4 regions of the Nonomuraea sp. NPDC052265 genome follow, and region 1 is predicted to be linked to each of the others. Evidence: riboswitches for the same ligand, from Rfam matches in the RefSeq annotation. Region 1 holds a riboswitch; each other region holds the start of a gene.

The links. Region 1 has a riboswitch for cyclic di-AMP ahead of ACIHAD_RS10320 (C40 family peptidase). Riboswitches for the same ligand answer to the same signal wherever they lie in the genome.
Region 2: linked by a shared signal. The riboswitch ahead of ACIHAD_RS18965 (hypothetical protein) and the one ahead of ACIHAD_RS10320 (C40 family peptidase) in region 1 are both predicted to bind cyclic di-AMP.
Region 3: linked by a shared signal. The riboswitch ahead of ACIHAD_RS22940 (CHAP domain-containing protein) and the one ahead of ACIHAD_RS10320 (C40 family peptidase) in region 1 are both predicted to bind cyclic di-AMP.
Region 4: linked by a shared signal. The riboswitch ahead of ACIHAD_RS36245 (NlpC/P60 family protein) and the one ahead of ACIHAD_RS10320 (C40 family peptidase) in region 1 are both predicted to bind cyclic di-AMP.

The regions. Positions count from the first base shown of each region.
Region 1 is NZ_JBIUBJ010000003.1:182,948-188,716, forward strand. Features, by position in the region: gene ACIHAD_RS10315 (NlpC/P60 family protein) at 1-630, shown strand, start outside; cyclic di-AMP (ydaO/yuaA leader) riboswitch at 1,533-1,695, shown strand; gene ACIHAD_RS10320 (C40 family peptidase) at 1,856-2,308, shown strand; gene ACIHAD_RS10325 (hypothetical protein) at 2,509-3,339, shown strand; gene ACIHAD_RS10330 (M48 family metallopeptidase) at 3,351-5,363, shown strand; gene ACIHAD_RS10335 (glycosyltransferase family 4 protein) at 5,360-5,769, shown strand, end outside.
Region 2 is NZ_JBIUBJ010000005.1:421,997-427,765, forward strand. Features, by position in the region: gene ACIHAD_RS18955 (MFS transporter) at 1-488, shown strand, start outside; gene ACIHAD_RS18960 (DUF5302 domain-containing protein) at 536-736, shown strand; cyclic di-AMP (ydaO/yuaA leader) riboswitch at 902-1,036, shown strand; gene ACIHAD_RS18965 (hypothetical protein) at 1,214-1,927, shown strand; gene ACIHAD_RS18970 (alpha/beta fold hydrolase) at 2,057-2,938, shown strand; gene ACIHAD_RS18975 (hypothetical protein) at 2,947-3,318, opposite strand; gene ACIHAD_RS18980 (roadblock/LC7 domain-containing protein) at 3,344-3,715, opposite strand; gene ACIHAD_RS18985 (DUF4388 domain-containing protein) at 3,748-4,581, opposite strand; gene ACIHAD_RS18990 (roadblock/LC7 domain-containing protein) at 4,585-4,959, opposite strand; gene ACIHAD_RS18995 (winged helix-turn-helix transcriptional regulator) at 5,098-5,448, opposite strand; gene ACIHAD_RS19000 (NAD(P)-dependent oxidoreductase) at 5,503-5,769, shown strand, end outside.
Region 3 is NZ_JBIUBJ010000007.1:226,531-232,299, forward strand. Features, by position in the region: gene ACIHAD_RS22925 (PP2C family protein-serine/threonine phosphatase) at 1-268, opposite strand, end outside; gene ACIHAD_RS22930 (glycosyl hydrolase family 18 protein) at 429-2,384, opposite strand; gene ACIHAD_RS22935 (luciferase family protein) at 2,628-2,975, shown strand; cyclic di-AMP (ydaO/yuaA leader) riboswitch at 3,239-3,376, shown strand; gene ACIHAD_RS22940 (CHAP domain-containing protein) at 3,390-4,151, shown strand; gene ACIHAD_RS22945 (TetR/AcrR family transcriptional regulator) at 4,130-4,741, opposite strand; gene ACIHAD_RS22950 (DUF1348 family protein) at 4,840-5,298, shown strand; gene ACIHAD_RS22955 (Tm-1-like ATP-binding domain-containing protein) at 5,642-5,769, shown strand, end outside.
Region 4 is NZ_JBIUBJ010000017.1:48,206-53,974, forward strand. Features, by position in the region: gene ACIHAD_RS36230 (winged helix-turn-helix transcriptional regulator) at 1-319, shown strand, start outside; gene ACIHAD_RS36235 (cytochrome P450) at 309-1,505, opposite strand; gene ACIHAD_RS36240 (LuxR C-terminal-related transcriptional regulator) at 1,691-1,903, shown strand; gene ACIHAD_RS36245 (NlpC/P60 family protein) at 1,932-2,975, opposite strand; cyclic di-AMP (ydaO/yuaA leader) riboswitch at 2,982-3,133, opposite strand; gene ACIHAD_RS36250 (amino-acid N-acetyltransferase) at 3,421-3,990, shown strand; gene ACIHAD_RS36255 (RDD family protein) at 4,076-5,746, shown strand.

The DNA of each region.
Region 1 (5,769 bases):
AACCTGCTGGCCGGGCTGGCCATGGCAGGGCAGCTCTCGCGCGAGCGGCTGGAGAAGCTGGCCGCCTTCGACCGCGAGAACAAGGGGCTCAAGGCCGAGCGCGACAACGCCGAGGCCGCCCTCGCGGACGCCGACAAGGAGCGGGACGCCGTCCAGAAGGAGCGCGCCGAGGTCCTGAAGCTGGTCGGCCAGCAGAAGAAGCTCCTGGACAAGCTGGGGGCGTACAACCCGGGCAACCCCAACAGCACCGGCATCAAGTACACCGGGCCCGCCTCGGGCAGCGCGGCCGCCGTCCTGCGCTTCGCCTTCGCCCAGGTCGGCAAGCCGTACATCTACGGCGGCACGGGCCCACGTGGCTACGACTGCTCAGGACTGACCCAGGCCGCCTGGCGTGCGGCCGGCGTCTCGTTGCCGCGTACGACGTGGCAGCAGTGGGCCTGGGGCGCCGGCCGCAAGGTGGACATCAAGAACCTCCAGCCGGGGGACCTGATCTTCAGCGAGGGGCTCGGGCACGTCAGCATCTACGCGGGCGGGGGCAAGATCGTGCATGCGCCGCAGACGGGCGACGTCGTCAAGGTCGTCCGCCTCGCCGACTACGGCCGCTCCCTCGTCGGCGCCATCCGCCCCTGACGCCCCTCCCCACCCTTGTGAATCCCGCCCCACTACCAACCCCAGTGGGGCGGCCCCAGCAGGATGGCCAGTGCGACGGCCGCAGTAGGACGGTCCCCACCTCCGGCCCAAGTCGAGCACCCCGAGGCACGTCCAGGCTCCCGTTCCAGCACCCGGCCCACCGTCCGCCCTCCTGGCCGTCAGGGTGGAAATGAGAGCCACAACGGGCCGTACGGGTGTCCTCAGCGCGTCCCCTGCCGTCCGGCCGCACGGGAGCCACTCCCCATAGCGGCCCACTCCCATGCCGCCCTGTCCCGGGCCGCCTGGCCTCGCCTCCACTCTCCCCGCCGCCCAGGCCCGAGCCTCAGACCGGCTGTCCACAGCCTCGCGCCTCTCCGCCATCACCCGTGTCGAGGACCCGCCGTCGCCTCCCAGCCCGCTCCGTCCGCGTCCTCGGCCACGGGGGTCGGAGCGCCTTGTACGCCGCCCCAAGCGGCCGACCTTGTTCCTCTCGCGTGGGAGCCATGTCGAGCCCGGCTGCTTTCGGGAGCGGGGGCGGCATGTCCGGAAGTCGGTCGTCCGCAGTCGCTGTCCGGTCGTGTTCGGGCGTTGTCAGGGTGGGGGGATGAAGGGGACGAAAGGGGTGAAAGGGTCCTGACAACCGGGTGTGGCGGGAAGTGTGAGAAGGGTCACATTCAGGTAACGACGCCCTCCGCTCCAGCAGGGGTTTCGCTCCTTACTTCCACCTTTATCTGATCTTTACAACCTGACTCCCCTTTTGCCAAATCTTGACCCTTCGGCGTAGTTTCTGGCGTCGCGGTCAGCAAGCCATGCGAGCCGCGACCCGACATCGGAACCCCCGATGTGGACAAGATAAAAATCCGTCGGTCGCCGCCGATATCCCCATTGAGACACATCGATCGGGTGGCGACCTGCCGAGTCCGTGCAGCCAGGAGGCACGGAGCCGGGGACCCAAAGATCCCGTCATCCCCCGGGATCAGGGGTGAATCAGCGCTTAGCGCGCTGTAGGGCGACTTCCAGGCCCGAATCCGTCAGCTAACCCGGTAGGCGTTCGTGGAAGACACAAGGAGAAATCCTGTCTACCTCTCTGCACAACCCCCGTCTGTCCCGTCTTGCCCTGAGGGGCGTCGCACTCACGATGACCGTGACGGCCGGAGGTGCGGTCCTCCATGCCGTGCCGGCCGGGGCGCAGACGGTTAGCGAATCGGCCGTCAGGCTCACCGCGGTGTCCAGCACCGCCAAGGCGGCCACTGCCAAGTCGGCCAAGTCGGCGAAGAGCGCCAGGTCGGCGAAGGCGGCGAGAGCCGCTCGGCAGACGTCGAAGGCCCGCAGGGCCGTCGTCGTCGCCAAGCACCAGATCGGCGACCCGTACCGGTACGGGGCCACGGGTCCTGGTTCGTTCGACTGCTCCGGACTCGTCCAGTACGCCTGGAAGAAGGCCGGGGTGCGACTCCCGCGCGTGGCGAGCAGCCAGTTCGCCCGCATCAGGCACAAGGTCTCCTGGCGCCATCTCAAGCCGGGCGACCTGGTGTTCTTCAACGGGCTGGGCCACGTCGGCATGTACGTCGGCCACGGCAAGATGATCCATTCGCCGAGGACCGGCGAACGGGTGCGCATCGACAAACTGGGCGGATGGCGGAAGTCGTCGTTCGTCGGCGCGGTGCGTCCCGGCGCGTGACAACAGGCCCCGCCCGGACCCTCCCCGGTCCGGGCCGGGGCCTGTCGCATGTCCGGCCTCGGGAACATGTCCGCCTCGGGAACATGTCCGGCGTCGGGAACATGTCCGGCGTCATGAACAGGTCCGGCCTTGTGAAGGCGGCGCATGCCCGGCCCTGGTGAAGGGGTCGTGAGGGCCTCCGGGCCGACTAGCATCGGGCCGTGTCCTCGCAGGTGCGTCCGTTCCTCCGCGGTCCGCGTCTGCTCCTGCCCGTCCTGCTGCTGGCGGCGGTTCTCGTGGTCGCCGACGCGCCGCCCGACACCGTCCTGCCCGCCGGGGCGCGGGGGTCGTGGGGCGACGGCGGTCAGGTGGCCCGCGGCGGACGGTCCGTGGTCGTGGGGCATCGCGCCGAGCCCGGCGTGCTCGCCGATCTCGCCCGCCGCGCCGACCTCGCCGGACGGCGGGTGTCCGAGGTGCTCGGCCGGCCGGTACGCGCGGTGGTCGTCGTACCGGACACCGACGCCGAGGCGGCCACGCTGGCGGGCACGGGCCCGCTGGACGGGCTGGCCGCGGTGGCCGACGGCGCCAGGGTGATCGTCGTGCCCGGCTCCTTCGCGCGGCTCACCCCCACCGGACGTGACGTCGTCCTCACCCATGAACTCACCCACGTCGCCGCGGGCACCGACCGGCTGCCCGTCTGGCTCTACGAGGGATTCGCCGACTACGTGGCCTACCGCGACGCCGGGCTCCCCATCAGGACGGCCGCCGCCGAGCTCGCCGCCGAAGTACGGGCCGGCAGGCTGCCGAGCGAGTTGCCCGGACCTGCGGCTTTCGCCCCTACGGCCGCCGATCCCGGACGGCTCGCGCGGGCGTACCAGGAGGCCTGGATGGCGTGTCGCTTCCTCGCAGACCGGTTCGGTGACGGGACCCTGGTACGGCTCTACCGTGATGCCCGCGTGGCCGGCGTCGATCAGGCGCTCGCCTCCGTGGGGCTCACCGCCGAGACACTGGCGGCACGGTGGCGCGAGTACGTACGAGAGCAGCTCGCGTGAAGGGGAGGCAGATGAGCGAGCGGAACGACCCGCCCCGGGAGGGGGACGAGCCCGCAGGAGCGGTCGCCAGAGGGGCCGACGAGCCCGGCACGGCGGTCGAGACCGGGCACGGTGGGGGTGTGGCCATCAGGGGCGGCGAAGGCAGGCGCCCCGGCGACGACGGCCCCCCGCCCCCCTCCGGCAACGACGAACCTCCCGGCGCCGGGTCCTCCGGCGCCGGGTCCTCCAGCACTGGACCCTCCGGCGCCGGGCCGGAAGGGACCGTCGAGCCCCCCGAACACTCGGGGCACCCCGACGACCCGGACGACCCGGACGCCCCCGACGCCCGTCCGGACGTCCGCCCCGACGCGGACGCCGACCCCGACACCGAGGACCCCCGCCACCCCCATCCCTCCACCCCCGACGACCGCCCCCACGCCAAGCACGCCGGCCCCCCGGCCGACGACGCCCAGCGCCCGAAGAGGGCCACCAAAGGCGCGGACGGCCAGGCGAAGAATGCCGAGGAGCCATCCACAATCACGAACGACCCCGCCGAGATCACGAACGACCCCGCCGAGAGCACGAACGGCCTCCCCGAGATCAGGGACGTCCCCAGGAAGGGCGGCAAAGGCCGCGGTAAGGGCAAGGCCGGTAAAGGCGGCAAGGGCGAGAAGCGCGGACAGGGCCAAGCAGACGGCGCCGCCGCCCATTCCGACAACGCCGACCCCCATCCCGGAACCGGCAACCTGGTAGGAACGGCGGAGCACCTCATCGCACGAGAACGGCAACGCGCCGAGTCCCGCTCCAGGCGCGCCGCCGGGGCCGCCCTGGCCCTGGTCGGGGGCGTGATCCTGGCCGTGGCCGCGTTCACCACCCCCTGGCGGGTCCTGGCCGCCGCCGCGCCGGCCGTCACCCCCGACCCCGCCCGCGACTTCAGCGCCGCCCAGATCGCCAGGGCGCAGGCGTTCGACGCGGCCACCACCCTGCCCGGCTACATCTCGCTCGGCATCACGGTCCTGTTCGCCGGGCTGCTGGTCCTGACGCCGTTCGCGGCGAAGGTGCTGGGGGTGCTCAGGGGCCCGTGGTGGGTGCGGGTGGTGCTCGGCGTGGTGGTGCTCACCGCGATCACCGAGGCGCTGCGGTGGCCGCTCGGCATGTGGTTCGAGACGATCCTGCGCGACTACGGCCTGTCCACCCAGGACTGGGCGGGCTGGACCGCCGACCGGCTCAAGAACACCGGCATCAGCGTGCTGCTGCTGGCCGTCATGCTGCTCGCCCTGGTGGCGCTGGCGCGCAAGGTGCGCCAGTGGTGGATCCCGGCCGCCGTGGGCGCGTTCGCGCTCACCCTGGGCGTGTCGTACGTCTACCCGGTGGTGTTCGAGCCGCTGTTCAACGACTTCACCTCCATGCCGCAGGGCTCGTTGCGGTCGGAGCTGCTGGCCATGGCCGAGCGGGACGGCGTCCCGGTCAAGGACGTGCTGGTCGCCGACGCCTCGCGGCGCACCACGGCGCTCAACGCGTACGTGTCGGGCTTCGGGGCCACGCGCCGGATCGTCGTCTACGACACGCTGCTCAAGGCCCCGGAGTCGGAGGTCGAGCTGGTGGTCGCGCACGAGCTGGGTCACGCCAAGCACGCCGACGTGCTCGACGGCACGCTGCTCGGCGGCCTGCTGGCCGGGTTCGGGGCGATCGGCCTGTTCCTGCTGGTCGGCCCGCTGCGGCGGCGTACGGGGATCGCCTCGGTCGCCGACCCGCGCGCGGTCGGCGTGCTCATGGGCCTGATGACCCTGGCCTCGCTGGTCTCCGACCCGGCCCAGAACCTGATCACGCGGCACGTGGAGGCGCGGGCCGACGTGCACGCCCTCGACCTCACCCGGGATCCGGCCACGTTCATCGCGATGCAGAAACGCCTGGCCATAACCAACATTTCCGACTTGTCGCCGGATGCGGTGGAATATGTGCTCTATGCCTCCCATCCCTCCAGCCCCGAGCGCAACGCCCTGGCCCGGTCGTGGGCGAGACTGAACGGCGTCCCCGAACCGTGACCAACGTCGTCTTCGTGACGAACGACTTCCCGCCCAGACCGGGCGGCATCCAGTCGTTCGTGCACGGACTCGCGCTCCGCACGCCGGGGGTGGCGGTCTACGCCCCCGACTGGCCGGGGTGCGAGGAGTTCGACCGGCGTCAGCCGTACCGGGTCGTGCGGCACCCGACGCGGCTGATGCTGCCCACTCCGGCCGTCGCGCGCACGGCGGCCGGGCTGGTGGCCGAGCACCGCGCCGAGACCGTCGTCTTCGGCGCGGCCGCGCCGCTCGGCCTGCTCGCGCCGCGCCTGCGCGCGGCGGGCGCGCGGCGGGTGGTGATGCTCACCCACGGCCACGAGGCGTCGTGGGCGGGCGCGCCGGGCTTCCGCTCGGTGCTGCGCAGGATCGGCGCGCACGCCGACGTGGT
Region 2 (5,769 bases), on a different contig from region 1:
TGGGGACGCTGATGTCCAGGACGCGCACGTACAAGCCGTGGCTGGTCGGGGCGCCGTTCCTGCTGGCGGCCGGCAGCCTGCTCTGCCTGAACCTGACCCCGCACACCGACGGCCTGTGGCTGGCCGGGTGGATGGTGCTCCTCGGGCTCGGCATGGGGCCGATGTTGTCGGGACTGACCGTGGCCGTGCGGCAGGCCGTCGAGCCGCGGTACATCGGCACCGCCTCGGCCAACCTCACCTTCTTCCGGCAGATCGGCGGCTCGGTGGCGCTGGCCCTGGCCGGCACGGCGTACACGTCGGTCATCACCACGGACGCGCCCGTGCACGGACTCGCGGCCGCGCACGCCTCGGCGGCGGCCCTGGTGATCCCGTCGCTCGGCGTGGCGGGCGCGGTGATCGCCCTGGTCGCGCTGGTCATGATGCCCGGCAGGCGGCTGGAGCGGCCGCCGGCACAGGAAAGCAGAGTGGAGGCCGGTTTCGCGTCGTAAGCGGCGTCATGCGAAGCTGTGGATGTCCCCAATACCAGGAGGTCCTCATGGCGGAAACACCGGAGCCGGAAGTCAGCGAGACTCCCGAGGACGAGATGAAGCGCAAGTTCCGCGAGGCGTTGGAACGCAAGCGTGATCAGCAGGCCGACTCGGCCGCGGGTGGCAGGGGCGTGGACCCGTCGAAGATCCACGGGGCGCACGGTCCGGCCGGGAGTAAAAGATCCTTCAGGCGCAAGAGCGGCGGCTGAAAGGCCCGATTTAACTGGGGGTACGGCATGCCGTACCCCCTTTCTCTTTACCTCGATAGGTAGATCTTTACCCGGTTCATGACGATTCGTTTGTATTTGTCCGAATCTCTGGGTACCGTCTTAACCAATTACCAGCTGGTGGCGTAGTCCCTACCAGGAGAGGGGCGACAGCTGGCGCCGAATCCCGACTTGTCGGGAACCGGGGAACCATCTCATTGGGGTGAATCCGGCCATGTGCCGGTAGGGCATCTCCACGCCCGAACCCGTCAGCTAACCCGGTAGGCGAGATGGAGAGGACTTCACCGCATGTACCAGCTCGTCGTACCCCCGGACAGTGTAGTGACGACCGCCTACTGAGCGGTCTCTTCCCTGACTTTCCCCCACGCGCCGCGTAACCACCTTTTCGGCGCTCTGCCCGGTTACGCACCGTAGTCACGCGCGTTCCCCCTGTCCCCTCGCGAAGGACTTCACTGCTTCATGTCTCGATTTGGCCTGCGCTCTCTCGCCCTGTTGTCCGTGTCCGCCGTGGGCGCGCTGACGATTTCCGCCACCGGCGCCCACGCCGACACCGGCGACGACCAGAAGATCCTGCTCAAGGGTTCCACCAAGGCCTCCTACTTCTGGGACGACTCCTCCGGCCGCGCCGGCGACACCGGTCTCCCCGCCAGCGGCAAGCCCATGCAGAAGGGCCTGGCCGCCAGCCCCAGCTGGCCCCTCATGACCGAGGGCTACGTGACGTACAACGGCAAGAAGATGCCGTTCTTCGTGGGCGACCGCGGCCCCGGCGAGCCCTCCAGCCGCGGCGTCATGCTGGACCTCGACGCCAAGACCTTCGCCGAGCTGACCGGCGGCACCTTCAACCCCGACACCCTCGGCGTGGACGGCAACGGCGGCGAGGGCCACATCAAGATCGACTACGTCATCACCAAGTGGGGCGACGGCAAGGGCAAGAAGAACTACCCCGTGGCCTTCTCCAGCGGCGCGTGGGGCAGGTACGACGCCAACCCGGCCGAGCCCCCCACGGTCCTGGCCGACAAGCCCGCCGACGACGCGACCGGTTCCGCCGGCGGTCAGGGTGGCGTCGGGAAGACCGTCGCGATGGGCGGCACCGTCATGGCCGGCGTGCTGGTGCTGGCCGGCGGCGGCGCGGTGCTCGGCAGCGAGCGCCTGCGCAAGCTCCTCAACGACTGATCCGCGCATCGACGACGGATCCGCGGATCAACGACGGATCCGCGGATCAACGCTGACCCGTGGATCGACTGCGGACCCGCGGACATACCGGCCTTTACGCCGGGCGACCAGAATGACATTCTGGTCGCTGTGATCCAGCGCGCAGCCGCCAACGGCATCGAGATCGCCTACGAGAGCTTCGGCTCACCCGCGGGCAGGCCCCTGCTGCTCATCATGGGACTCGGCGCCCAGCTCATCCACTGGGACGACGAGTTCTGCGAACTCCTGGCCGATCAGGGCCACCACGTCGTCAGGTTCGACAACCGCGACGCGGGCCTGTCCACGCACCTCCACGACGAGGGCGTCCCCCCATGGGGAGCGCCCTCGCCGTACGTGCTGGACGACCTGGCCGACGACAGCGCCGGGCTCATGGACGTCCTGGGCCTGCCCGCCGCGCACGTCGTCGGCGCCTCGATGGGCGGGATGATCGCCCAGGCGCTGGCCCTCCGGCATCCCGCGCGCGTGCTGAGCCTGACCTCGATCATGTCCACGCCCGGCCCCCAGGCGGCCCCGCCGACCGAGGCGGCCGCCGCGGTGCTGTTGGCCAAGCCCGCGACCGACCGCGAGACGGTCGTCGCCGGCGCCCTGGCGACCTGGGCCGTCATCGGGTCGCCCGGCTACGAGCTGGACCGCGAACGCGTCGCCCGGCTGGCCGGGCTCGCCTTCGACCGCTGCCACGACCCGGCCGGCACGGCCCGCCAGCTCGCCGCCATCATGGGCTCCGGCGACCGTACGGCGGCGCTGGCCGGGCTGAAGGTGCCCGCGCTGGTCATCCACGGCGAGGACGACCAGCTCGTGCCGCCCGCCGGCGGCCGGGCCACCGCGGCCGCCATCCCGGGCGCCCGCCTGGTCACCTACCCCGGCATGGGCCACGACCTGCCCCGCCCCCTCTGGCCCGCGATCATCGCCGAGATCACCGGCCACACCGGCTCCGCGGCGCCCGTACGGCCGGAGGTCGCCACGGAACCGTGAGGCGGCGCTCAGAGCTCCAGCTTCTCCTCGATGACCTTGAGCATGTGCCGGGCCAGGGCCAGATTGGCCCGGTTGCGGTCGAGGGCGAGGTAGAGGAACAGGCCCTTGCCGCTGCGGCCCGTGAGCGGGCGGATGATGTGGTACTGGGCGGTCAGCGTGATGAGGATGTCCTCGATGCCGTCCTTGAGGCCCAGCGAGTCCATCGTGCGCAGTTTGGCCTTGATGACCTCGGTGTTGCCCGCCGCCGCGACCTGAAGGTCCAGCTCCTTCGAGCCGCCGAGCGTGCCGAGCGCCATGCCGCTGCCGTGGTCGACGATCGCCGCTCCGATCGTGCCGTCGATGCTCATCATCTCCTTGAGGGAGACGTCCATGCCTGCCATGCTTTCCTCCGCTTCGGTGGGATGGTCAGTGCTTGCGTGCCACGGCGGCCACGGAGGCCGCCGTCTTCCTGCCCTCCAGCCGGAGGAGCCCGACGTTGGCGCCGGGTCCCGCCAGGACCGTGAGGACGATCGTGGGGCCCGCGGCGTAGAAGGCCACGAACCCGGCGGTGCCGGACACGAGGGTCTCCTCGAACGTCCCGCGGCCCGCCATGGTCAGCATCCGGCTGCTCATCGCGAGCAGCGCGGCCGACAGCGCCGCCGCCTGCTCGCCGGTCTCTCCTTCGGGGTCGCAGGCGATGCGCAGGCCGTCCACGGTGCAGGCGACGCTGCCGGTGACGTCCGGCGTGCGCCCGCGCAGGAGCTCCATCTCCGCCAGGACCTCTTGCCGTAGCTCCACGGGTGGCCTCCTCCTGCGTCGTGAGGGGAACCTCACGGCATCTCCTCCAGCGCCTTCTTCAGCCGCCGCAGCAGCCTCAGATCGGTCGGGTCGCCCGTCGGCACCGGTCCGGCGACCGGTCCGGCCGCGCCGTCGCCGGCGGAGACCGTCACGGGGCTCGGCACCCGTTTGGGCAGCGCCTCCCCGTCGTCGGGGCGGCGTTGGGGCTGCGCGGGCCGCACCGGGTCCGGCGGGACGAGGAGGCCGGCGGCGGCCAGCCTCCTGACGGCCAGCAGCACCGAGTAGCCCGACCGGCCCAGGTGCCGGGCCAGCTCCAGCGGGGTGGCCTTCTGGTCGGCCCGTACGACGACCTCCCACTGCACCTGGCTGAGCGCCACCCCGTGCCCGGGAAGGCGCGGGATCGGCCGTACGGGCTGGGTGTCCACGTCGGACGAGGGCCAGATGCCGGCGAGCTGCTCGCGGCGGCGGGCGCACTCGCGCACCAGCTCCGGGACGTCGAAGAACCACTGCCCCCCCAGCCAGTGCTCCTCCCCGGGCCGGAACTTCGGCCGCACGCCGGTCACCGGCAGCAGGAAGAAGGCGGCGTCCTGGACCACGCCGAGCACGGCGTACTGGAGCTCGGCCAGGGTGACCGGGCCCTGCTGGAGCAGCCGGGTCCGGCCGCCGTCCGCCTGGAGGGCGCGCAGGGCCGACTCCGACATCCGCCCCCTGGCCGCGAACAGCCGCTCGACGCCGGGCGTCTGGGCGCACTCCATGTACGTCACGCGCCCCTTCGACAGGTAGATCGTGCCGTTCCGGCCCAGGCGGAGCGCCCCCGTCGCGCGTTCGCGGGCGAGTCCGGACAGGAGTGAGTCGAGCGCGGCCATGGCTCAGGTGGTCAGCAGGTCGGAGATGGCCCGCAGGCGGTAGCGGGCCAGGGCCAGGTTCGACCGTTCCAGGTCGAGGCGGACGTAGATGACCAGCGGACCCTCGAAGACCGTCTCCAGCAGCCGGAGCAGGTGGTGCCCCCGGTCGGTGGTGACGAGCATGTCGTCGATGCGCACGATCTCGCCGGGACACGTCCGGGTCAGCCCGTCGGTGGTGGCGCGCAGCGCCTCGGTCAGCGCGGCGGCGGACCTGTCGGCGTCCACGCCGGACGCGCTGCTGAAGGCGACCGCCATGCCGCTGGTGCCGTCGACCAGCATGGCGTCGAGCGCGCCCGGTATCGACATGACCTCCGCCAGGCACGTGTCCACTCCCAGCACCGCGAGCCTCCTTCCGTCGTGGGACGGGGGAAAGCGTAGGGGGCCACAAGAGACCAGAAGGCGCGCGTTTTACCGGGGGATACGTTTTTATACGGCCAGGGCGAAGAAAAGCATCACTCGTGCGGAAATATGATCAATTCACGAGACTTTTTCACGATGAAGGATGATTTCGTGAACGTTCTCCTCGGCCCACCGCGCCACCACCGCGATCGGCGTGTGCAGCGAGCGTCCGAGGTCGGTCAGCGCGTACTCCACCCGCGGCGGCACCTCGGCGAAGACCTCGCGGGTGATCAGCCCGTCCAGTTCCATGGCCCGCAGCGTCTGCGTGAGGACCTTCGGCGTCACCCCGCCGATCCGCCCCCGCAGCACGGTGAAGCGCATCGGCCCGTCGCTGAGGCTGAGCAGCACCAGCACCGACCACTTGTCGCCGATCCGGTCGAGGACCAGCCGGGTCGGGCAGTTCGGGTCGAAGGCATCACCGGTATCCATAAGGTACTTATAGCACGATGAAGTAACCAGTATCCATTGGATACTGTGCTTCTCATGAAGATCCTCGTGTTCGGCGCGACCGGAATGATCGGCCAGCGCATCGTCACCGAACTCACCGGCCGCGGCCACGACGTCACCGGTGTCAGCCGCCGCGGTCCCGTCAAGGGCGACGTCCACGACGCGGCCACGCTCGCCGAGGGCTACGACGCCGTCGTCTGCGCCATCGCCCCGCCGCGCGACGGCACCGAGCCCGAGCCGCCGTTCCTGGCCGCCAACCGCGCCCTCATCGACGGCCTGCGCACCGCCGGAGTGAGCCGGGTG
Region 3 (5,769 bases), on a different contig from region 1:
TCGCCCCGACCACGCTCATCAGCCCGAACGCCGCGGTGAAGCCGGAGACCTCCAGGTTCGTCCGCACGTTGCCCCCCAGATAGGCGACCGAGCCCGACACCACCAGCAGCACCCACAACGACGCGATCGCCGTCTGCCACACCGTGCCGAGCCCCGAGACGATCGCCGGCAGGAAGATCAGCACCGGCACGAGCTCCGCGCCCCCGCCGGTGAACCGGTCCAGCCCGACCACCAGCACCGTGATCCCGATCAGGCCGACCACGAACACCGGCGTCGTGAAGAAGGGCCGCCTGAGCCCGCCACCCCAGAGAATCGTCGTTCACCCCCGGTGACCAGCTTCTCCCAAGGCGTCCACGTTCGGTCCTGCGGCGCGCCGGACACGGCGAAGGGCCGGCCCCGAAACCCGGGACCGGCCCTGACGTGCGAACTTATCCCAGGCCGTTCTTCATGGCCGTGAGGAGTTCGGCGTTGGTGGTGTCACCGCTGAGCTCCCAGAAGAACGCGCCGCCGAGGCCCTGGTTCTTCGAGTAGCTCATCTTGCCGCCGATCGTGCTCGGCGTGTCGTAGCTCCACCACTGGTTGCCGCAGTAGGCGTAGGCCGTGCCCGCGACCGTGCCGGTGGACGGGCAGCGGGTCTTGATGACCTTGTAGTCCTCGATGCCCTGCTCGTACGTGCCGGGCGCCGGGCCCGTCGCCGTGCCGCCGGGCGCGGCCTGGGTCACGCCGGTCCAGCCGCGGCCGTAGAAGCCGATGCCGAGCAGCAGCTTGCTCGCCGGGACGCCCTTGCTCTTGAGCTTCTGGATGGCGTTGTCGGTGTAGAAGCCGGGGATCGGGATCTTGTCCCAGGTGGTGAGCGGCGAGTGCGGGGCGGTCGGGCCCTGCGCGTCCCAGCCGCCGAAGAAGTCGTACGTCATGACGTTGTACCAGTCGACGTACTGGGCGGCGCCGCCGTAGTCGGCCGCGTCGATCTTGCCGCCGTCGTTGCCGTCGGCGGTGATGGCCGCGGTGACCAGGTTGTTCGCGCCGAAGCGCGAGCGCAGCGCCGACATGACGTTCTTGAACGCCGCCGCGCCGCTGGTGTCACAGGTCAGGCCGCAGGCGTTCGGGTACTCCCAGTCGATGTCGATGCCGTCGAAGACGTCGGCCCAGCGGGGGTCCTCCACCAGCTTGTAGCAGGAGTCGGCGAAGGCCGTCGGGTTCTGCGCCGCCTGGCCGAAGCCGCCGGACCAGGTCCAGCCGCCGAAGGAGAAGAGCACCTTCAGGTTGGGGTACTTCTTCTTGAGCTTGCGCAACTGGTTGAAGCTGCCGCGCAGCGCGCCGTTGTCCCAGGTGTCGGCGACGCCGTCCACGCTCTCGCCCGCCTGGTAGAAGCGGTCGTAGTCGGCGTAGCTGTCGCCGATCGTGCACTGCCCGTTCTGCACGTTGCCGAACGCGTAGTTGATGTGGGTCAGCTTGGCCGCCGAGCCGCTGGTGTCGATGTTCTTGACGTGGTAGCCGCGCTGGTAGACGCCCCACTGGACGAAGTAGCCCAGCACCTTGTTGCCGCCGCCACCGCCGCCGCCCGTGGTGGTCGCGGTGATCTGGTTGCTGTCGGACGAGCGGTTGCCGGCGGCGTCACGCGCGCGCACGGTGTAGCTGTAGGCGGTGTTGGCGCTGAGGCCGGTGTCGGTGTGCGAGGTGCCCGTGACGGTGGTGACGAGGGTGCCGCCGCGGTAGACCTCGTAGCCGGTGACGGCCACGTTGTCGGTGGAGGCGTTCCAGGCCAGCGAGACGCTGTTGTTGCTGACGCCGGTCGAGCGCAGGTTGCCGGGCACCGAGGGCGGGGTCTTGTCGTCGCCGCCACCGCCGCCCGTGGTGGTCGCGCTGATCTGGTTGCTGTTGGCCGAGCGGTTGCCGGCCGCGTCACGCGCGCGCACGGTGTAGCTGTAGGCCGTGCCGGCGGTCAGGCCCGTGTCGTTGTACGTGGTGCCCGTGACGGTGGTGACGAGGGTGCCGCCGCGGTAGACCTCGTAGCCGGTGACGGCCACGTTGTCGGTGGAGGCGTCCCAGGCCAGGGCCACGCTCGTGTTCGTGACGCCGGTCGAGCGCAGGTTGCCCGGCACCGACGGCGCGGTGGTGTCGCCGCCGCCGCCGGAGACCTTCCACAGCGCCGCCACGTTCGGCGGCTCCCAGCCGGGCTGGGAGGTGTGCGCCTGGACGCAGACGTAGTCAACGCCGTTGTAGGTGACGACCGTGCCCGCCGTGTAGGCGGTCCACGGGGCCCAGGCCGCCGCGAAGGCCACCGTGCCGGCGGAGGCGATCGGTGGGGCGGCCACGGCCGCGGTCAGGGGCAGGGCCAGTGCCGCCACTCCTGCCAGGACCTTGCTCAGGATGGTGTGTTTCATGTCGCTCCGACATCCGTTTGGGGGGTGTGTGGGGAGTGGGATGGGAGACTTCTGGAGAAACTATTAGGAAAGTTTCCTTTAAGTTATGAATCGACGGTAACCGCTGCCTGGTGGAGCGTCAATACGTATCGGTCAGGCGTCCGTAATCGTGCCGGTCAGACCCGGGGCGCGCCCGTTCACGAGGGGATAACGGTTCAGGAACGGGGGCTGACGGCGGGCTGAGTCGTGGCCCAGCATTGGAGCGTGGCAGGAATCTCCGCCTGGCGGCGGACGCCCACGCGACGCGGGCCGTACGTGGTCCGCGCGGTCGCGGAGTTACGGTCCTGGCCGTCGCTGAACGTCAGCGGCACCGGGCGACAGATCGCCTTCGCCGTACACGGAACCGAGATCCTGCGCCTGGCGGGCCGGGACGAGATCCACGTACGGCTCACCGCCCCCGCCATCGGCCGCCTGGAGCCCCATCTGCGGGCGTGCGACCAGGTCCACGCCTGCCGCGACCGCGCCTGGGTCGCCGTGCAGGTCGACGCCGAGCCCGATCTGGAATTGTTGCTGGCCCTCACGAGCGTGGCGATAAAGGCGCACGTGGCCTGAAACGTTTCTTCGCGGTGCGTAGCGTTTCTCCTACGCACCGTCGAAACAATGGCTTCCATTTGCCTGGGAATTACTCACCGGGTAGCTTGGTTGTACACAGCCGAACGGGGAGTCGTCCCAGGTAGGGATGTCATTGCCAGGGAATTACCCTGGCGGGACCCGTGTTGTACAGAGTCGATGCGGATACACCGCGTCCGGGCGTCGCACATATACCTTCAGGCCCTTTCCTGGGCCCGGGAAGACGATGCGTCAGCCCTTTGCCTGACCATAGACCGCTGAATCCGCCTGTGCGCGGAACCGGGGACCCATGCGTCCATTGGGGTGAATCGGCACCACGGTGCCGTAGGGCAGCTTCCCGCCCGAACCCGTCAGCTAACCCGGCAAGCGGCACGGAAGCACAAGGAGTAATCCCTCATGGCCAAGCACCGTCTTCACCGTGCCTGCAAGCTCGACCTCGCCAAGATCGCCATCGGCGCGACCGCCGTCGTCGGCGTGCTCGGCACGCACGCGGCAGTGAACGCCGACGCCACCCACGCCACCGCCCACACCGCCGCCCAGACCGCCAAGGTCGCCGGTGTGGCCGTCGCCCAGCCGAACGTCGCTCGGTCGGACGTCGCCCAGCCGCAGGTCGCCACCGTCGGCTACAAGAACGCCGCCGGCGAGAGCGCCAAGGGCAAGGTGAACGTCACCGCCGCCCAGGTCCTGGCCGCCGCCCGCGCCCAGGTCGGCACCTCCGAGGACGCCAACGGCGGCGGCACCAAGTTCCAGAAGTGGTACGCCGACTCGCAGCGCGCCGCCGAGACCGCCGCGCGTGACGGCGGCAACCGGGCCATGTACCTGAACGCCCCCTGGTGCTCGATGTTCGTCTCCTGGGTCGGTGAGCAGACCGGCGCCCGCCCGCAGGTCGGCTGGGACGCCTACACCGTCTCCCACGCCAAGTGGTTCGCCGCCAACGGCCGCTGGGGCGCCGAGGCCAAGCCCGGAGCCGTGGTGTTCTTCTCCTGGAGCGGCAGCAAGAGCCTGAGCGGCATCCAGCACGTCGGGTTCGTCGTCAAGGACAACGGCGACGGCACGATCTCCACGATCGAGGGCAACACCGGCAACGGCAAGGTCGAGGAGCGCGTCCGCCCGACCTCCCAGGTCGTCGGCTACGGCTACCCGTCGTACGCCGCCTGATCTCCCTCTCGCGAAGAGCGCACTCCCTGCGGGGGGTGCGCTCTTTCGTGTGTGTGCCGGTCGACCAGGGTGGCGGCGGCGTGGGCGGCCGAGCGGGCCGCGCCCGTGTCCTCGGAGATCATCGCGGTCACGGTGGCGCCGTCGATCAGGGTGAGCAACTGCTCGGCGAGCAGGCCGGGATCCCCGGCGCCCGCCTTCTCGGCGAGCGAGCGCAGGTAGGCGCGCAGGCGCTCCTTGTGCTCGCGCACCGCCGTACGGACGGCGGCCGAACCGGCGCCCAGTTCGGCGAAGGCGTTGGCGAATCCGCAGCCGCGGAAGTCGTCCTCGGCGAACCAGCGTTCCAGCCACTCGAAGACCGCCGGGATGCGGTCGCCGGCGTCGGCCACGTACGTGGTGAGCGAGGACGTCCAGCGCTCGTCGCGCCGCCGCAGATAGGCCACGACCAGCGCCTCCTTCGACGGGAAGCACTGGTAGAGCCGCTTCAGCGAGACCCCGGACGCGGCCCGGATCTCGTCCATGCCGACCGCCTGCACGCCGCGGCGGTAGAACAGGTCGCCCGCGGCGTCCAGCAGCCGCTGCTCGTGATCCATGACACCCCTCCAGGTGCTTGCGGCGGAGAACGCTCGTTCTCTAGGCTAGCGCACACCTTCGGGAGAACGCCCGTTCTCTCGGTATGAGAGGACATCGCATGACACGCCCGCCTGTTCCGCCGTTCACCGAGGAGACCGCCCGGATCAAGGTCCAGGCCGCCGAGGACGCCTGGAACACCCGCGACCCCGACCGCGTCGCGCTCGCGTACACCGAGGACTCCGTGTGGCGCAACCGCGGCGAGTTCGTCACCGGCCGCGCCGAGATCGCCGCGTTCCTGCGCCGCAAGTGGGCCCGCGAGCTGGACTACGCCCTGCGCAAGGAGCTCTGGGCGTTCACCGGCGACCGCATCGCCGTCCGCTTCCAGTACGAGTCCCGCGACGCCGCCGGCCAGTGGTGGCGCAGCTACGGCAACGAGCAGTGGGAGTTCGACGGGTCCGGCCTGATGCGCAGGCGGGAGGCCAGCATCAACGACGTCCCCATCAGGGAGGACGAGCGTCGCGTCCTCGGCTCCCGCCCGCTGTCCGAGCACGGCGTGGACGTCCTCGGCGTCCGGTGACCCACGGCCCCGGTCCACGGCGGCGACGAGACCGACCACCTGACCGTCGAATGGCCGGTGACCGGTCGAACCCGCCGAAGGCACCGGCGGACGGCCCTACGCGGCACGTTCCGGCGGCTCGCTGTGGTGCCGGATCCCTGACCGTCCGCCGCGCGGACCCCGGCCCCGGCCGCCCGATGGCGCGGCGCGGTCCGCGAGGTCATGGCCCTCGCCCTGGCCTGTGGGCACACCCCGGCCGCCATGTCCCGCGACGGCTGGTACCACCTGGCGCCGCCCCCGGCAGGTGACACCCGCGCGGAGATCACCGGGGTAAGGTCGAGGGGCCGATCGTAGGAGGTCTGACATGGCGGTTCTGCTGCTGGGCACCCTCGACACCAAGGGGGAGGAGTACGCCCTCGTCCGCGACCTGATCATCCGGGCCGGGCAGGACGTCGTCCTCATGGACACCGGGGTGATGGGCGCCGCCGCGCT
Region 4 (5,769 bases), on a different contig from region 1:
CAAGCTGCTCGACCGGCTCAGCGACAAATGGGTCACGCTGGTGCTCAGCGCGCTGGCCCGCGGCGAGCGCCGCTACAGCGACCTGGCCAGGCACATCGCGGGGGTCAGCCAGAAGATGCTCACCCAGACCCTGCGCGGCCTGGAGCGCGACGGCCTGGTGGCGCGCCGGGTCACGCCGCAGGTGCCGGTGCGGGTCGACTACACGCTCACCCCGCTGGGCGAGAGCCTGATGCCGCTGGTGGCCGCCATCAAGACCTGGGCCGAGGAGAACATCGAGGACGTCGAGGCCGCCAGGGAACGCTACGACGCTACCGCCTGAGCCGCACCGGCAGCCGGGCCAGCCCGCGCAGCACCACGTTCTCCTTGTACGGAGGCTCCGGATCGGCGGCCTCCATCTTCGGCGCCGCCGCGGCCAGCGCGGACAGCGCGATCTCGCCCTCCATCCTGGCCAGCGTCGCCCCCAGGCAGAAGTGCAGGCCGAGCCCGAAGGCGAGATGCCGGCCGGGCTCGCGGCCGGGGTCGAACCGGTCGGGATCGGCGAACGCGGCCGGATCGCGATTGGCCGCGCCGATGGGCACGAGCACGGCCGAGCCGGCGGGCACCGGCGTCCCGCCCAGCTCCCTGTCCTCCAGCGCGAACCTGGAGGTGAGCTGGACCGGCGGATCGAAGCGCAGCACCTCCTCGACCACCTCCCTCGGCCGCTCGGCGGCTCGGTGCAGCAGGTCGTGCCGCAGCAGATTCAGCACGCCGTTGGCGATGAGGTTGACGGTGGTCTCGTGCCCGGCCACGAGCAGCAGCACGCAGGTCGCCAGCAGTTCGGCCTCGGTCAGCTCCTCGACGTGCGCGAGGGCGCTCAGGAGGTCCTCGCCGGGACGGTCGCGCCGCAGGGCGATCAGGCGGCGGAAGTAGTCGCGGAACTCGTTCCTGGAACGCTCCGTTTCCGACATGAGGGCATCTGTCAGCATCGGGTCAAGTCCGCGGGCAAGGGCCTCGCTCCATCCGCGGAAGCGCTCGTGGTCCTCCGGGGGCACCCCGAGCATCTCGCTGATCACCATCACCGGCAGCGGGTGGGCGAAGCCGGAAATCAGCTCCGCCTCCTCCGGCAGCCGCGCGACCAGTCCGGCGGTGATCTCCTCGACCCGCGGCCTGAGCCGTTCCACCATGCGCGGCGTGAACGCGCGGCTGACGAGGCCACGCAACCGGGTGTGATCGGGCGGGTCCATGAGCAGGAACGACCTGCCGGGCTGACCTGCCTCTTCCGCCACGGGTGCGGACGTTCCGTGACCGAACCCCGGGTCGCGCAGCACTGCCGCGCACAGCTCGTACGTGGTCACGACGAGCAGCCCGCCGCGCGTTCTGAAGATCGGCCCGGCCGCCCGCAGCTCGCGATATCGGACGTACGGATCGCGCACAAATTGCGGATCCGAGGGATCAAAACCCAGCAGGTCGGTGGCGCTCATCGGCGGCGGGACCGGGCCGCCGAATTGATCGTTTGGACCGTTCATAGCGGGTCATGGCGTGCCGACATATGCGGAGTACGTCACATATAAGTGATCATGTCAATAGCACTGGTCAAGGGCGCCGATTGTCATGCTTGACGACCTTTCCACGATGCGTTTACCTTCACCGAGACGAGCGGCTTTGCTTCGACTGAAAGGTCCAAGTTCTGCTGTTGGGGGGAGGGCTCCCGGTGGATGTGCTCACTGAAGGCGTTGAGCTGAGCCACGCGGATTTGGCGTTACTGGCTGAGCTGGCCAGAGGAGTGACCGTCGACCGGGTCGGCAGACGGCTGGATATCAGCGGACGGACCGTGCGCCGGAGACTGCGAGGCATCTGCGACCGCATAGGCGTGGCCACGGCGATCGAGGCCGTGGCCTGGGCGGCGCGCCGCCAGCTCATCTAGCGGCGCGCGGTCCGAAGTGGTTCGCCGATCAGTCCGCGATGCGCACGCCGCCGGCGAACGGCCGCCTGTCGATCGAGGCGATCCGCACGACGTCGCCCGTCTGCGGGGCGTGGACCATCATGCCGCCGCCGATGTAGATGCCGACGTGGTGCAGGTCGCTGTAGAAGAAGACCAGGTCGCCGGGGCGGAGCTCGTCGCGGTCGACGTGCGTGCCGGCCGTCCACTGGTCGCCGGTGTAGTGGGGGAGCGAGATGCCCACGCGCTGGTAGGCGGCCATCACCAGGCCGGAGCAGTCGTAGGAGCGCGGCCCTTCCGCGCCCCACACGTACGGCTTGAGCTGCTGGGTGAGGGCCCACTTGGCGGCCTGGGCGGCCTTGCCGTCGCCGATGACCGGCAGGTTGACGCGTACGGCGCGGGTGCCGGGCCGGCCGGCCTCGCCGACGGCCCGCCGGTAGAGGTTGCTCTCGACCTTGGTGACCAGCTTGGTGATCTTCGAGCGCCTGCCCTCCAGATCGCTGACGAGCTTCTGGACCTCGGCGATGCGGGTCTTGGCGCCGGCCCTGGCCCGCTCGGCGGCCTCCATGGCCTTGGCGAGCTGGTTGACCTCCTCGCCCTGCTGCTGTTCGAGCGCGTACGTGGTCGCGGCCCGGTCGAGGAAGGTCTCGGGGTCGTCGGACTGGGCGAAGACCAGGGCCTTGTCCAGGCCGCCGGTGATGTAGGCGTTCTGGGCCAGCAACGTGGCCCTGGCGCGCTTGGCGGCCAGGTCGGACTCGCTGGTGGCCAGGATCTTCTGGGCGGCGTCGTTGGCCTTCTGCGCGGCCTTCAGCCGTTCGCGCTGCCCGTTGTACTCCTCGGTCAGCGTCTCGATCTCTTCGTGCATCTTCTCGACCTGGTCGGCCAGGTCGGAGAGCGACGGTTTCGGGTCGGCGGCGGCGGAACCGACGGGGACGGCGAACAGGATCGCGGCGACGGCGGCGCCGATGACGCCGAGGCGCCGTGAGCGCCCGGCCTGTTCCCGGGGGCGGGCGTGCCTGCCTCCCGACTTCCCTCCGCGGTCGAGCGTCCGCTTCACCAACCAAGCTCCTCTCATCGACGCCGGCCGGGTTAGCTGACGGGTTCGGGCCGGAGCAGCCCTACCGAGATGATCGGATTCACCCCGAGTGGTGGCGCGAGGTGCTCGCCACCGGTGGTTCCCCGGCTTCCCTCGCGGGAATTGGGCGTGTCTTTCCGCGCGCATTACGCGGAGAACATCGTCGCTGGACACTAATGCACTCCGGGTTCACGCTCAACCGGAACTGCCGAGTCTGTAGAGGTTTCACAACTGAAGGGTCACAAGGTGATCTCGTGGGTAGCCGTACGGAAGCGGGCTTCTGCACCTTTTGTCCAGCATTTGGGGGGCTGAGGGCTGGAGGAAGGCTCCAAGTCAGTGCGTGTTCATCTGACCACGGCATGTGATGAGATGCCCGAGACGTGGGATTTAGGGCTGAGCCGTAATGAGATCTGTACCCTGGAGAGCCATGGAGCAGGTGGCCGAAGTGGCAGTCCCCGAGACCGCGGTCGTGGTCAGGCGTGCCCGCACGCCCGACGTGCGCGCGATCAGGCGTCTCGTGGACACCTACGCGGGCGCGGGGCCGCGGCTCCTGGAGAAGGCCACGGTCACGCTGTACGAGGACGTCCAGGAGTTCTGGGTGGCCGAGCGGAGCGGGGAGGTCGTCGGCTGCGGCGCGCTCCACGTGCTCTGGGAGGACCTCGCCGAGGTCCGTACGGTGGCGGTCGATCCCGCGTGCCGGGGAACGGGGGTCGGGCATCGGATCGTCTCGGCACTCGTCCGGCAGGCGAAGGATCTGGGGCTGCGGCGTGTATTCTGTCTGACTTTTGAGGTCGACTTCTTCGCGAGGCACGGTTTCCGCCCCATCCAGGGCACACCGGTCTCACCCGAGGTCTACGCCGAGTTGCTGGCCTCGTACGACGAGGGTGTGGCGGAGTTCCTTGATCTGGAGCACGTCAAACCGAACACCCTTGGCAACACCCGCATGCTGCTGCATCTGACATCGGGTGACGCGGACCTTGACCACTTGGAAAGGTGATTGTTGATACCTATGTCGATACGTTGGGCAGCACAGGCATGTGTCCTGACACGTGCCACATGCGCACTCGAAGCGAGGTGACACGGTGAGCACCGGACAGCCGCCGTATCCACAGGACGAATCCGGCGAGAACCCCGAGTACGGGCAGCACCAGGGCCGTCGCCCCGGTGAACCCGACCCGGACGTGACTGTGGTCGGCTACCGGGCGGACGACGCCTACGGCCAGCCCCCATATGGCCAGCAGCAGCAACAGGGCTATGGCCAGCAACCCCAATATGGTCAGCAACCGCAGCAGTACGGTCAGCAGCAGGGCTCCGGCCAGCAGCCCCAGTACGGCCAGCAGCAGGGATATGGCCAGCAGCAGGGCTACGGCCAGCAGCAGGGCTACGGCCAGCAGCCGCAGTCCTCGGGCCAGCAGTACACCCAGCCCGGCTACGGCCAGGAGGCCCAGTACGGCCAGCAGGCCGCCACGGGCCAGCAGGGCTACGGCCAGCAGCCGCAGTCCTCCGGCCAGCAGTCCTCCGCCCAGCAGGGCTACGGACAGCAGGGCTACGGCCAGGAAGCGCAGTACGGTCAGCAGGGCTACGGCCAGCAGCCCGCCTCGGGCCAGCAGGGTTACGGCCAGCAGCCGCAGTCCTCGGGCCAGCAGTACGCCCAGCCCGGTTACGGTCAGGAGGCCCAGCCCGGCTACGGCCAGGAGGCCCAGTACGGTCAGCAGGCCGCCTCGGGGCAGCAGGGCTACGGCCAGCAGCCCCAGTACGGCCAGCAGCCCCAGTCGCTGCCCGACTACAGCCAGCAGTCGCAACCCGACTACGGTCAGCAGTCGCAACCCGGCTACGGCCAGCAGCAGGGCTACGGCCAGGAGGCCCAGTACGGTCAGCAGGCCGCCTCGGGCCAGCAGGGTTACGGCCAGCAGCCGCAGTCATCGGGCCAGCAGTACGCCCAGCCCGGTTACGGCCAGGAGGCCCAGCCCGGCTACGGCCAGGAGGCCCAGCCCGGCTACGGCCAGGAAGCCCAGTACGGTCAGCAGGCCGCAGCGGGGCAGCAGGGCTACGGCCAGCAGCCCCAGTACGGTCAGCAGCCGGGCTACGGCCAGCAGCAGTACGGCGACCAGCAGGGTTACGGCCAGCAGCAGTACGGCGACCAGCAGCAGTACGGCCAGGCATACGGCCAGCAGCAGCAGTCGCAGCCCTACGGCCAGCCCGGCTACGGCCAGCCCTACGGTCAGCCCGTCGGCGTGCAGCCCCCGGGCGCTCCGGCCCCCCTGGCGGAGTGGTGGCAGCGTCTGGTCGCGAGGATCATCGACGGCGTCATCCTCGGGATCGTGAACTTCGTGATCGGCCTGATCCTGGGCCTGTTCGCGATCGGTTACGACTCGGCGACCGGCTCGACCTCCGGCTTCCTGTCGGGCTTCGTCATCGCCATCCTGTCGACGATCGTCACGACCGCCATCTGGGTGGTCTACGAGTTCTTCATGACCAAGGCCAACGGCCAGACGGTCGGCAAGCTGGTCATGGGGATCAAGGTCGTCCCGGTGGGCCAGGCCATGCCTCCGGGCGGGCTCGCGACCGACATGGCGATCAAGCGCGCCGGCGTCACCTGGGGTGGCTACATCCTCAGCATCATCCCGATCCTGGGTGCGCTGCTCGGCTGGGTGTGCGTCGCGGTCAACGGCGCCTCGCAGCTGTGGGACAAGCCGCTGCAGCAGACGTTCGCGGACAAGTTCGCGGGCACGGTGGTCGTGAAGATCAAGTAATCCCGCGTCAGCGTAAAACAGGG